Regions from separate parts of the Mesobacillus sp. MER 48 genome, predicted to be linked through region 2. Evidence: riboswitches for the same ligand, from Rfam matches in the RefSeq annotation. Region 2 holds a riboswitch; each other region holds the start of a gene.
What was found. A riboswitch is a leader RNA that binds a small molecule or an ion and turns the genes downstream of it on or off. The one in region 2 is predicted to bind thiamine pyrophosphate.
Positions count from the first base shown of each region.

Region 1 (3,506 bases), on a different contig from region 2:
GTATGCTCAGGCGCTTCTTCTGCAGGAAGCTTGCTGTTAAATTCCATCGCGATTTTGGCGGAGTTCACCATTTTGCCCTTTGCCGTGCCGGGGTGGACGTTCTTTCCTTTAAAAGTCACCTTGGCGCTTGCTGCGTTAAAGCTTTCATACTCCAGCTCGCCAAGCGGACCGCCGTCAACGGTGTAAGCGAATTTTGCATCGAATGCTTTTACATCAAACTTATGAGGGCCTCTGCCAATTTCTTCATCCGGAGTGAAAGCAACACGGATTTTACCATGCCTGATTTCAGGGTGCTTGATCAAATAAGCCATCGCCGTCATGATTTCGGCAATCCCTGCTTTGTTGTCAGCGCCTAGAAGAGTCGTTCCATCGGTCGTAATTAATGTATGGCCTTTATATTGAGGCAGTTCAGGGAAATCCGCTGGCGACAGGATGATATTCTGCTCCTTATTCAGGATGATCTGATTGCCATCGAAGTCTTCGACAACCTGCGGATTGACATTTTTGCCTGTAAAATCAGTTGCCGTATCGACGTGGGCAAGGAACCCGATGGTTGGGACATCCTTATCGGTATTTGCAGGAAGTGTTGCCATCACATAACCGTTTTCATCAATCGTGACTTCCTCCATGCCAATCGATTTTAGTTCCTCGACAAGCATATTGGCAAGGGTGAGCTGGCCTTCGGTCGATGGAGTGGTCTCACTGTTTTCATTGGACTGTGTGTCGATTTTGACATAAGAGGTGAATCTTTCGATTATCTCGTTTTTCATTGCTTTCATCTCCCATTCATATGTATATTTTCATATTAGCACAGATGATCAAGAAGACCATTTTAAAAAGAATGAAAATTCCATTTTTTGTATCATGTTTATTGTATAATGAAAGTAAAGGAGGCTGGACAGTATGGGGTATTTTTTCACGTTCATAGTGCTGTTTGTCGTGTTTTATCTGATTTTCAAGATAATCCGCTCAGGTAATTTGCCAAGCAATCATTACACTCCATTTGACGATTTAACCGAAGGGAAAAAGAAAGATGATTGATCTTGGCCTCATCATTGTGTTGCTGCTGTCACTCTGGTCGATAACGATTACACTGCAAAAATTAACTGCAAGTATCATCCAAAAGCAGGACCATCAGCTTAGACTACTGGAAGAAATCAATGAAGAACTAAAAAATAGCAGAATATGAACTTCTTACTTTACATATATAGGAGATAAGGCTAGGATAAAGACAACTGAATATTCGATTTACTACTAGGGGTGCCCTTCTGCTGGCTGAGAGGAAGACGCTAAGTCTTTTAACCCTTCGGACCTGATCTGGGTAATACCAGCGTAGGAAAGTAGTGTGAGAGAAGTTTTCTTACTTTGCTTTTAAGCCAGGTCCATTATATATGGATCTGGCTTTTTATATTTTAAGGAGGTTGAAACAAATGGAGTTAAAAGATCAAGTAGTTTTAATAACTGGAGGAAGCCGTGGCCTTGGTGCAGAAACGGTCAAAGCTTTTGCAAGGGAAGGTGCAAAAGTTGTCATCAACTATTTTCAGAATGAAGAAAAGGCAAAGGCTCTGACAGAGACCATTGGCGAAAATGCCCTTGCTCTAAGGGCGGATGTGCGTGATCCTGCACAGGTCAAAAGCATGTTCAGGTTGGCAAAAGAACATTTTGGGGCACCGATTACGACCATCGTCAATAATGCTTTGGTCAATTTTAAGTTTGATCCTGTGGCGAATAAGGATGCTTTTGCAGTGAACTGGGAGGATTACCAACAGCAGCTTGAGGGAGCTGTCCGCGGTTCATTGAATACCATCCAGGCGGGATTGCCAAATATGAAAGAAAAGAAGTTTGGCAGAATCATTAATATTGGCACGAACCTCTTCCAGAATCCAGTTGTCGCCTACCATGACTACACAACAAGCAAGGCTGCGCTGCTGGGGTTCACAAGAAATATGGCGAATGATCTTGGAAAGTATGGCATTACCGTCAATATGGTTTCGGGAGGACTGCTAAAAATGACCGACGCAAGCTCAGCTACTTCTGAGGAAGTATTCCAGCTAATCGAATCTTCAACACCTCTTAGAAAAGTCACCGATCCCACAGAAGTTGCAGACTCAATTTTGTTCTTCGCCTCACCATGGGCGCGTGCAGTTACCGGACAAAATCTGGTCGTAGACGGCGGGCTGGTGATGGATTAAGGAGATGGAATTCAGGTCGCAGAGGCGGTCTGAGGATGGATGAAGGAGGAATTGGAATGGAAAAACGAGAGATTGCTGGTTTGCTGGAGAAGGTCCGCAGAGAGAATCCACTTGTACATAACATCACGAATGTTGTGGTCACGAATTTTACCGCCAATGGGCTGCTGGCTCTTGGTGCATCTCCAGTGATGGCCTATGCACAAGAGGAAGTTGCCGAAATGGCAAGCATAGCGGGCAGCCTTGTGCTGAATATTGGGACGTTGACGCCTCAAGTCGTCGAATCTATGTTGATTGCCGGCAAAGCGGCAAATGAGCATGGAGTTCCAGTCATCCTTGATCCGGTTGGTTCCGGGGCGACTGCTTATCGGACGGAAACTGCAAGAAGGCTGATGGAGGAACTGGAGATTTCGGTCATAAGAGGAAATGCCGCGGAAATTGCCAATGTAGCAGGGGAAGCCTGGAACATACGCGGTGTTGACGCAGGTGATTCAGATGGGGATGTGATCGAGCTGGCAGAATCCGCTGCTCAAAAATTGAATACGATTGTTGCGCTGACAGGTAAGGAAGACGTTATTACAGATGGGGAATCTACGTTAGTCGTCAGAAATGGACATCCAATCCTTACGAAGGTAACCGGTGCCGGATGCCTGCTGACCTCAGTAATCGGGGCATTCACAGCAGTGGAAAAGGATTTTTTGAAAGCAGCAACTGCTGCATTGAGCATTTACGGAGTGGCAGCCGAAGTTGCCGCTGACAAAAGTGCCTTGCAGGGACCAGGGAGTTTTCAAGTGGAGTTCCTGAACCAGCTCTACCGTTTGGATGCTGAGGAAATCTACAGTAAAAGTTCTTTTGAAAGAGGAGGTAAATGAATATGAAAAAAGCACTTACAATCGCAGGATCTGACAGCGGCGGGGGAGCCGGAATCCAGGCTGACCTGAAGACATTCCAGGAACTGAAGGTATTTGGCACATCTGCCCTGACTGCTGTTACCGCGCAAAATACGCTTGGTGTCCAGGGAGTTTTTCCGATGAGCGCAGAGGCGGTAGCAGAGCAGATCCAATCAGTCGGTGAGGACATTGGAGCGGATGCCCTGAAAACAGGAATGCTTTTTAACGCGGAAATCATACAAGCGGTCTCGGAAAAAATAAAGCAGTTCGGCTGGGAAAAGGTCGTTATCGATCCTGTCATGATTGCGAAGGGAGGAGCCTCATTGCTCCAGCAGGAGGCTGTATCGGCCCTGAAAAAACATTTGCTTCCGCTCTGTCTCATCATCACCCCGAATATCCCCGAAGCCGAAGTGCTGACAGGCATGTC
Region 1 is NZ_JAMAUR010000004.1:269,153-272,658, forward strand. It holds gene pepT (peptidase T) at 1-770, opposite strand, end outside; gene M3593_RS16135 (hypothetical protein) at 904-1,041, shown strand; gene M3593_RS16140 (hypothetical protein) at 1,034-1,189, shown strand; TPP riboswitch at 1,247-1,356, shown strand; gene M3593_RS16145 (3-oxoacyl-ACP reductase) at 1,431-2,192, shown strand; gene thiM (hydroxyethylthiazole kinase) at 2,249-3,061, shown strand; gene thiD (bifunctional hydroxymethylpyrimidine kinase/phosphomethylpyrimidine kinase) at 3,058-3,506, shown strand, end outside.
Region 1: linked by a shared signal. The riboswitch ahead of M3593_RS16145 (3-oxoacyl-ACP reductase) and the one ahead of thiT (energy-coupled thiamine transporter ThiT) in region 2 are both predicted to bind thiamine pyrophosphate.

Region 2 (3,506 bases):
CCAGCGCTTGTTTGCTCCCTGATTGTTGTTGCTCTGTAACAATGATAGAGTCGACAAGTGATTCGATTTCTTCCGATGGCAAAAAGGCAGTCAAATAGTTTTTAACATAGGGATTCCCTTCAAACAATTGAATGGCCAGCCAGCGAACAGGAAATCGTGTCCTCCCATCCAATTTCAGCCCCAGCTGGAGGATTCCCTCCTCTATTGCTTTTCCATAATACACAAGATTTGTTTTGCCAGTTCCTGACGGTTCTCTTGTCGCAAGTTCAGCAAGTTCGTTACAGCCCTTTCCTGATCTTGCCACGACAGGAGCAACATGGACCCCTAATGATTTTGACAACTGTTCAATATCGACTTGTATGCCCCTGTTTTTTGCAACGTCAAGCATATTCAAACCAATAGTGATCGGGGCGCCATATTCCAGAAGCTGCAGGGTAAGGTGCAAATTACGCCTTAATTGCGACGCATCGAGGATATTCAAAAGTTTCTCGAACGAATCCTCCAGGAAAAAGTTCGTAACCACACCCTCATCCTTCGACAATGGATTGAGCGTATAGACTCCTGGTAAATCAATCAGCTGATCCTTTCCATTCTTGAAAAGGCCAACTTTCTTTTCGACCGTTACTCCGCTCCAGTTGCCAACATATTCATATGATCCTGTTAAGTTATTAAATAACGAAGTTTTTCCGGTATTCGGATTGCCGATAAGCGCTATGTTCATCATACTCGCTCCACTTCGATCCGTAATGCTTCCTTGCGGCGGATACCTATGCATTGGCCGCATGATTCAACCATGACCGGGCCGCCAAAAGGCAGAATGCATTTTATGCATACTTCCGATCCTTCAGAAATCCCGAAATCAAGCAATCTTCTTCTGACATATTTGTCAGTTCCAGCAATATTCATGATCCGGCCTTTTTCACCAGTCTTTAATTTTCCCAGCATAGCCATCACCTTTTTTCAGTTTGTTAGTTTTTTATATCTAATTGAGAATGATTATCTTTATTTAATCAGTTTCAGGTCACTTTCACTGTGACATAAATCACAAAACACACTTATAACATATGAGAATATGGAAAACTCCATAGAATTGACAATTTTTCCGAGTTTCAGTTTCACGCTCATCACATACCTTAACGGGTATATTATAAAGGTGAAAAAGGAGAGCTGAATGAATTGTCAGCTCTCCTTGATATATCACATTTTATTGCTTACAAGTGTCGATTTGACCATCCTTGATGGAGCATAGCCAATGACAAGAATAATGATAATTGCGCTTAAAATCATACTTGGAATCATATAGGTTCCGTTATAGATGAGTGAATACAGCCAAGCCGGCTGTCCTTCTGGCGCCCAAACTCCGAAAAAGACCCAGCCGGAAAAGAAATGGGCGATAAAGCGAAGCAGGCTTCCAAGGAAGGTCCCCGCGATGATCAATCCTATCCACCTCTTTTTATATCCATTCCTGATATTCTCTTGGATCTGTCTTGCAAAAATACCGGCAAACCCTAATACAGTGAAGGCCACCAAATAATCGATGATTCCCTGGACAGGATGGAATATTTGCGAGAATCCCAGGATGAATTGCAGTAGTCCCAGCAGAAGCCCTGTGATGGCTCCTCCCTTGATTCCCCAGCGAAATGCCATCAGGAAAACCGGTACCATCGCGATTGATACTGAACCGCCCTGCGGCCAGATTCGAGAAAATAAAAATCCCGAGAATAAATCCAACAAATAAGCCAGTGCGGAAAACACTGCCACTTCCACTAAAAATAATGTTTGTTTTTGCTTCATAACTGTTCCTCCTTCTTTCCAGAATGAGGTCCGTTTTCAACACGCCTTTTCTGCTTCAGAAACAAAAAAAGCAATCAGGGGATCGATATAGGATTCCCATGATTGCTTTCCTATCGCATCCACATTCCTTCGCTAGCATTAACTAACAGGTTCAAAGGGTAAGAACTCGGCCGCTCACTCTCAGCTGCTCTCTGGCAGCTCCCCTTGTGGTTATTATTTAGTTTCTACACTATGAATATACTACTTCTTCTTTCTTATCACAAGTTAAATATTATTTTTCCAATCCTTGTCGAATCAAAAAAGACAAATCTCACCTCAAGTTGCTAAAAATATCGGTCTTTTGTCACGTTTTTATCGATTCGACGCTATTCAGCGGATGTTCTCAATTTTCGACAAAGGGATTTCGAGCTGCACCTCGAATCTTTAATATCGAAAAGAAAAACTGGGGGACTTAATAAAATGCTGCCAATCACGGATAACCGTTTGCTTAGCTTCCTGACTAGTGAAAGGGAACAACTCATTGCCGACTGGGCTGTAAAAATCATCGTCTCGGAAGATGATCCATATAAAGAAAAAATAACCAAGAACGCTGAGAAAATGTATGAAATCATTCTCTCTGTTTTTTCCAAGACAAATGAAGAACTGGAGGACCACCTCCAAAAACTTGCCTTTATGGTAGGAGAAGAACGAGTTCGCGCAGACATCAATATTGGGGATTTTGTCTACAATGTCAATTCAGGACGATCTGTACTTTACAAGCACCTGCACAAAATGAATATGGAATGGGAAGATATGCAGGAGTCCATCAACCGAATCAATTACTGTTTTGATACCTTCCTGTATTACGCAGTATCTTACTACAATGAACAGAAAAACAAAATCATTGAGGAAAAAAACCAATTCATCGACTCCACCCATAAGGACCGGCTGACATTGCTCGGCCAGATGACGTCAAGTTTTATCCATGAATTCCGCAATCCGCTGACTTCTATCCAGGGATTTATCCAGCTGTTGAGATCCGAACACGAGGATATGAAGTATCTTGATATCATTTCCGGGGAGCTTGAACAACTCAATTTCCGGATCTCTCAATTTCTGCTTCTTTCTAAAAAAGAACTAATTGGAAAGGAAAAAAAACTTTTCTCATTAAACAGAATGATTGATGAGGTTTTAAATTTCCTTTATCCCAGCATCCTCGACACCAATGTACGGATTGCCAAGGAAGTAGCAGATGACATGGAATTGTATGGATATTCCGATGAAATCAGACAGGTCTTGATCAATATCATCTTTAATGCAATTGATGTGTTGAGCCAGTATCGTGCTGACCCTAAAATTGAAATCAAGGGATACTTCGTGAATGATACACATATAAAAATCGAGATTTCCAATAATGGACCGGTCATTCCCGACCAGTTGCTGAAGACGATTTTCGAGCCATTCGTCACAACAAAAACGCTCGGAACCGGCCTAGGGTTATTTGTCTGCCGGGAAATAATCGAGAAGCACAAAGGCATACTTGCATGCTCATCAGAGCCAGATAAAACTTCATTCATCATGCTTTTGCCATTAATAAGGATGGAGAACTAACATCACAAAAAGACCCTTGCCGGTGCCGGCAGGGTCTTTTATTTAGGCTCTTTTCTCAAACTTTGTTGCTATTGACTACTAAATTGGATTGAATGACCTAGTTTTCTTTATAAAATTCAAGC
Region 2 is NZ_JAMAUR010000008.1:61,640-65,145, forward strand. It holds gene feoB (ferrous iron transport protein B) at 1-721, opposite strand, end outside; gene M3593_RS20335 (FeoA family protein) at 721-945, opposite strand; gene thiT (energy-coupled thiamine transporter ThiT) at 1,198-1,794, opposite strand; TPP riboswitch at 1,902-2,009, opposite strand; gene M3593_RS20345 (histidine kinase N-terminal domain-containing protein) at 2,254-3,384, shown strand.

Region 3 (3,506 bases), on a different contig from region 2:
TCGTATGAGCACATCCCGACACTAATCGTGACATTCACGCTGGCCCCAGTATATGATTGAAACGTAACAGAGAAAGTGAAATGGCTCTTAATAGACAATTTATTCCCTTCGCATACGGAATTACTAATCAATTAAACCTGTAAAAAATGCTAAATGACCATTCCATGAGTTTGGGAAAAAGTTACCTGAACGATGTATTCATCGACTTAAAGGTGTGAAAATAGGCGCAAAAAGACGGACTTAAGAGATTACTAGATAAAAATAGAAAGCGGCTCCCCTTTTTAATCAGTTCTTATTGATAAAGCTTTCCTCCGGCTTTTTTAAATTCCTCTGCTTTTTCAACAAGTCCCCTCTTGATTGCGTCCTCCGGCTCTAGCTTATGCTCTTTTGCATAGTTCCGGATATCATGGGAGATTCTCATGCTGCAGAATTTAGGTCCGCACATAGAACAGAAGTGAGCAGTTTTTGCACCTTCAGCCGGCAATGTTTCGTCGTGGTATTCCAATGCGCGTTCAGGATCCAATGAAAGATTGAACTGATCTCTCCAACGGAATTCAAAACGGGCTTTCGACAGGGCATCGTCCCTTTTTTGCGCTCCAGGATGGCCCTTTGCCAGATCAGCGGCATGGGCGGCAATTTTGTAGGTGATCACACCCTCACGCACATCGTCTTTGTTCGGCAGTCCCAAATGTTCCTTTGGCGTTACGTAACAGAGCATAGCTGTACCGTACCAGCCGATCATCGCAGCTCCGATCGCAGATGTAATGTGGTCATATCCCGGCGCGATGTCAGTGGTTAGCGGTCCTAGTGTATAAAATGGCGCTTCCTGGCAAATCTCCAGCTGCTTATCCATGTTCTCCTTGATTAAATGCATCGGAACATGCCCGGGTCCCTCTACCATTACCTGTACATCATGCTCCCACGCAAGCTTCGTCAACTCCCCAAGTGTTTTGAGCTCAGCAAATTGGGCCTCGTCATTGGCATCAGCAATCGATCCAGGGCGCAAACCATCTCCCAGAGAGAAGGCCACATCATATGCCTTCATGATTTCGCAGATTTCTTCAAAGTGTGTATAAAGGAAGTTTTCTTTATGGTGATGAAGGCACCATTGAGCCATGATCGAACCGCCTCTTGAGACAATTCCAGTCAATCGTCTGGCAGTCAGCGGAACATACCGCAACAAGACGCCTGCATGGATGGTAAAGTAGTCAACCCCTTGCTCAGCTTGTTCAATGAGCGTATCTTTGAACACTTCCCAGCTAAGGTCCTCAGCAATGCCATTCACTTTTTCAAGCGCCTGGTAAATCGGAACGGTGCCAACCGGAACAGCTGAATTCCGGATAATCCATTCGCGTGTCGTATGAATGTTTTTTCCTGTAGACAAATCCATGATTGTATCTGCACCCCATCGGGTAGCCCACGTCATTTTTTCCACTTCTTCCTCAATGGACGAGGAGACGGCCGAGTTCCCAATGTTCGCATTTATTTTGACATGAAAGTTGCTGCCGATAATCATGGGTTCAGTCTCAGGATGATTGATATTGGAAGGAATGATGGCCCTGCCCCTTGCCACTTCAGATCTCACAAATTCCGGGTCCATATTCTCCCGTATCGCTATGAACTCCATCTCCGGCGTAATGATTCCCTTTTTGGCATAATGCAGCTGGGTAACATTCTTCCCTTCCTTCGCCCTCAATGGCTTACGCGATAGGTCCGGAAAAACCTTATCATTTGCCCTCGGGTCATGCTCACTTGAGTATCCATTGTCCTCGGGCTTTATTTTCCGGCCCTCATACGCTTCAACATCCCCTCGTCTCTGAATCCACCTGCTCCTCAGTGGAGGAAGACCCTTTCTAAGATCGGGTGTATAAGCAGGATCCGTATAGGGACCGCTCGTATCATATACGCGAACCGGCTCATTGGTTTCCTCTCCAAAAGATCCGCTGGTCGGACTTAATTCAATCTCTCGCATCGGAACCCTAATATCAGGCTGCGAGCCCTCCACATAGACTTTTTTGCTCCCAGAGAAGCTTGCCATAATCGAAATGCTGTCCTGGTTTAATGATTTTGCTGTTTTCACTGATCATCTCTCCCTTTTTTAAAATTGAGGGACGAGATCTGGCACCTGGGAAATTCCCTAGTATGTAAAAAAGCCGGCCCACATAAAGATGGACCGGCTTTAACCGCGAATGTCTCTGCACAAAAAGACTGTGCACTTGTCAACTTCCCCACGCTGGTATGATCCAGATCAGGTCCAAAGAGTCAAGGAACTTTAACGCGTCCCTTTCTCAGCCCAAGCTATTGGGCACCCCTAGTTATTGCTATTCAGTTCCCTTCGAGTATACACAATACGAAAAATAAAGAAAAGTTTTTTAAGCAATAGAGTGCTTATTGCCTATATGGACAATAGAACACACTTTCAAGGAGTTTAGCTAAAGAAGCCCTTAGACAAATACCGACCAAATTCTCCCTCTTCCTTAGAAAGTACAAATAATTACATGAAATTCTATCATTATTCTAAAAACATGAAGACGATTAACACAGCTTCGTAAAGGCTGGTTGACTTATGTTATTAATCATTTTTAAAAAATCCCTCATTTCAAGTTCATACAGTACCTCTTCTGTTAGAAAGCCATATAAAAAATAAGTTTTACGATAGGGGTGTAGGGTATAAAAATATCGAATGCTTATCACGCGATTAGGACATTGTTTTCGGAAAAATAATGGTTAACTTTGATACTTCTGAAAGGAGGAACCACAATGGCATAAATGGCTATTTTGCGCAGCAGTTCTTGCGGGTATCATTACACTTGCCTATTGGGCTGCCACAGGTGATTTCGAATTTGCTTTGGAACGAATGGTTACTGTTTTAATTATCGCTTGCCCTCATGCACTTGGTTTGGCGGGTCCTTTAGTAACATCACGGTCAACCGCCATAGCAGCGAAAAAGGGATTGTTAATTCCTAATAGAGTGGCATCCGAAGGGACATATAAAGGAGTTCGGATTGTTTTTGATAACACGGGGACACTAACCGAGGGAAACTTCGGAGTAACAGATATTTTTCCTGTCCAGGGAATAAGTGAGGAAGAACTTTTAACCCTGGCATATTCAGTTGAAACCCAATCGAACCATCCTATTGCAAAGGGAATTGTATTGATTAAAAAATCCAAATAGAAGAAAGGATGATTTTTAATGAAATCCAATAAATTTTTGTCCATTATAATCACTCTGATTATGGCTCTCGTTTTATCTGCTTGTAACGGAAACAACAACACTTCAGCTCCACCTGAAAATAACGCAGATAAAAAAACGGAAGAATCCAATGAACATATGGAAATGGATCATTCAAGTTCAGGTGAGGTTCCCGAAGAACTAGAAGTTGCGGAAAATCCAACCTACCCGGTTGGGAGCCAAGCTGTCATGCACGCAAAACATATGAAGGGAATGGACGGGGCAGTTGCAACCATTGCAGGAGCCTATAATACAACAGTTTATTCGGTTTCCT
Region 3 is NZ_JAMAUR010000005.1:158,242-161,747, reverse strand. It holds gene M3593_RS17490 (diguanylate cyclase domain-containing protein) at 1-98, opposite strand, end outside; gene thiC (phosphomethylpyrimidine synthase ThiC) at 293-2,038, opposite strand; TPP riboswitch at 2,209-2,323, opposite strand; gene M3593_RS17480 (HAD family hydrolase) at 2,858-3,175, shown strand; gene M3593_RS17475 (YdhK family protein) at 3,194-3,506, shown strand, end outside.
Region 3: linked by a shared signal. The riboswitch ahead of thiC (phosphomethylpyrimidine synthase ThiC) and the one ahead of thiT (energy-coupled thiamine transporter ThiT) in region 2 are both predicted to bind thiamine pyrophosphate.

Region 4 (3,506 bases), on a different contig from region 2:
GCGAGTTATCAAGAGGAAGATCTTCCACTATAGATAGCCTTCCTCGGATGCCAAATGCTTCCTTAGCAAACTCGATTGTCTCTGTGAACCTCTCGGATATAGATGAAGCACTGCTAAGGATATCATTCCAATTATCGTCAAAAACGTAAGCCTGCCAAGATGATTCTTTAGAAGTTGCTAAAATCTCAATTTTAAGATAATGAACTTGATCATCATAATAATAAATGGCTTCCATTTGGGCTAACTCCTTTACTATTTTTGATATAGTCTTCCTCATCCGGCCAAGCTTGATTAAAGGTTTGTATAAATATTGGTATTGGGAAAATACTTTGAAAATAGAAATATGTTTGCATGATTTTTGCAGGTAAGGGAAATTAAACACTGAGAAGTATAAAGTAAGGAGGATGAATCAAGTGAAAAGAGAGCAAAACAACATTATTAAATCTGAACAGGAACTTGAACATGATCAGCAGCACAGCATGGTGTGCAATGATCAGCTATTCTTTCAGGAATTAAGGATTGCGGCTGAAGAAGCAGAACGTGACCGAATTGAAAATGGGGAAAATGCATAATAAAAAAAAAGAGAAAGGCGATTTTGCCTTTCTCCGTCTTAATTAACTGATGAACCTATCTCTTTCTGCAGCTTCTTCTTCACGCTGAGCTTCACGGTCTTCATACCAAAATTTAATATGGGTCAAAATTGAGAAAACAAGGAAAAAATTCATTGTCCAGACACTGACAAACGGGGCGATCCCCCCAAAATCGATCGCTTCATAATTTTTTAGGACCATGACAATATATGATTCAATGAACACAAGGACAAAGCCGGCTACACCTGCAATTGCCATACGCATCATAATCAATAACCACCTTATCGTTTATTCAGATTATTTAAATAATACGACTAATTATTGATTAGCGCAACTATTTTGTTCAATATTTTGCCACATTTACTCATTGACAATTTGTCACACTGTTTTTATCTATTCAGCCTCTTCTGTTTGAGCATGATTTCATATGATTTTTCGATAATATCTGTCAAAACATCACCTTTGTAGATCCTGCCAATTTTCGTATTTTCCTGATAGTATTCTACAATTTCATCAAGCTTGTCCGAGGTCTCTTTGGATACCCTGACGTTTAACTGAATCCTTTGGGCTTCATTCATAATGCTGACTTCCCTCCAACTCCTTCAAAAACTTCTATCTATCTGCTAGCAATCTGATATTATGTAGATATATGTCGCTAACTATACTGCAACGACCTCTATTTTAGCATATTCCTTCAGTATAAAACACTATGTTGTTCCCGGAACCAGTTTCCGCCCCATCCGCAAGGGGTATCTTATAAATATATGCCTTTTAGAAGATAAAAGATGGAGATAATCTATGAAACTGACAATATGGTCATACACAAAAAGATATAATATTAAAGCTCAATTTGACAAGTATCCTAACTCCGTAGTTATTTTCCGCCAAATCAAAGATTATTACTTCGTTTATACTGTTAACTGGGCCATAAGTGATCCTTTGGTTACGAAAAGTGCATTAGAGGAAATGGAATTGCTTCTCAACAGTGAACTTGGTACTCTGGATGAATACCGCCTTAGAAAGGTTTTTCACCAGGATTATGAATGATTTATTTTTAAATAATTAACCATTTACAATTCCGGACAATTGCTTTAAGATAATTTTGGAAACAACAACTGCATAGATTTTTGCACTAGGGGAGCTTTTTGCTGAGAAGAACTTTGTTCTGACCCTTATTACTCGATCTGGATAATACCAGCGTGGGGAAGTGCGGGAGAAACTCATCGTTCCCCTTTTTTATAAGCGATAGTATTCGACTGCATCCATCACGCTGGATGCAGTTTTTGTTTTTCCGAGACTTAAAAAAAGGGAGTCGTTGAGAAAATGGAAAAGAATTTGTGCGGTACAAGCGAGATTACTGGGGCAAGATTTTCGATTTACCCCATGTCAGACAGATTCGTGGAAATAATCCTGTCAGCACTGAAAGAAGTAGACACAACAAAAGTATGGATGAAGACAGATGATATTAGCACCTGTGCACGCGGGCGGTCTGAACATGTATTTGATGTTGTTAAAGCAATCTTTTTAAATGCTTCAAAAGGCGGAGACCATGTAGTCCTGAATGCTACCTTTTCAAATGGATGCCCTGGCGATTCTGCAGGCGATACCTTGATGGCAGAAGACTCCATATTGCTAAATGAAAAACTCTCAAACAGCATCAGCCAGGAAGTTGCCTGCCAGTTCGCACTCTATCCACTGGGAATAGCGAATTATATGGAGGTAATCATGGATCAAATTAAGACCGTTGAGGAACAAGGTGTGTTCGGTGGCGGAGTGCATTATGCCTCCAGGCTTGATGGGGATGCGAACCAGGTATTCACTGGTTTAGAAAAAGCATTTGACGGAGCGAGGTCCAGTGATTCTTCCCATATTGTAATGACTGTAACCATGTCAGCAAATAGTCCTTCAAGAAAGGAGGCAAAATAATGATCGAAAATTGGAAACTTCGTGAAGTGATTGTGTTATCCGTCCTTGCAGTCGTTTTCGGTGTCGTGTACCTGCTTTTTTTACAGGTGGGAAATGTTCTGGTCGGGTTATTCGGTATGATAGGCTATGATTTGATTTTTGGTATTTGGTTCATTGTTTCAATCATCGCTGCCTATATCATCAGAAAGCCTGGAGCAGCTGTACTGTCAGAGACCATAGCGGCCATAATAGAAGTTATGCTTGGAAATGCCGTAGGACCAAGACTGATCCTTGCAGGTCTTATTCAGGGACTGGGAGCTGAAGCAGTCTTCGCCGCAACAAAATGGAAAAACTACTCAACATGGGTACTGATTACTGCAGGTATGGGATCTTCCATCACCAGTTTTGTCTGGGGATATTTTTTGGGAGGATTTTCTGCTTTATCCCCAGGCTATGTGGCAGCAATGTTTTTTGTAAGATTATTAAGCGGGGCACTGCTAGCCGGACTATCAGGCAAATACATAAGTGACAGCCTTGCCAGGACCGGGGCACTGAATAGCTTCCCTCTTGGAAAAGAAGCAAGAAAGGAAAAGCTTGCCGATGAGCGGCCAGCATAAGACTCCCTTGCTTGAAGTCTCCAATTTAAACTTCAAGTTTGAGGACGATTCCATACTTGAAAATATCTCTTTTAATATTAATGAAAATGAGAACATTTTTATACTTGGTCCAAGCGGTTCCGGGAAAAGCACCCTCGCTTATTGTCTAAATAATCTTTATCCAGACTCTATCGGCGGAATCAAAACTGGAAGCATCCAATATAAAGGCCTTGAGATCTCCTCGTTCGCTCCTGGAGAGATCAATCAAAAAATCGGTTTGGTCATGCAGGATCCAGATTCTCAATTCTGCATGCAGACAGTTGAAGAAGAATTAATCTTTATACTTGAGAACATCAGGCTTCCGAGAACCGAATTTGAACAAAGGATACGTAATGCTCTTGGACTGGTGGATATG
Region 4 is NZ_JAMAUR010000001.1:421,797-425,302, forward strand. It holds gene M3593_RS02080 (hypothetical protein) at 1-235, opposite strand, end outside; gene M3593_RS02085 (hypothetical protein) at 414-572, shown strand; gene M3593_RS02090 (hypothetical protein) at 615-857, opposite strand; gene M3593_RS02095 (hypothetical protein) at 980-1,168, opposite strand; gene M3593_RS02100 (hypothetical protein) at 1,389-1,637, shown strand; TPP riboswitch at 1,715-1,813, shown strand; gene M3593_RS02105 (YkoF family thiamine/hydroxymethylpyrimidine-binding protein) at 1,914-2,516, shown strand; gene M3593_RS02110 (ECF transporter S component) at 2,516-3,112, shown strand; gene M3593_RS02115 (ABC transporter ATP-binding protein) at 3,096-3,506, shown strand, end outside.
Region 4: linked by a shared signal. The riboswitch ahead of M3593_RS02105 (YkoF family thiamine/hydroxymethylpyrimidine-binding protein) and the one ahead of thiT (energy-coupled thiamine transporter ThiT) in region 2 are both predicted to bind thiamine pyrophosphate.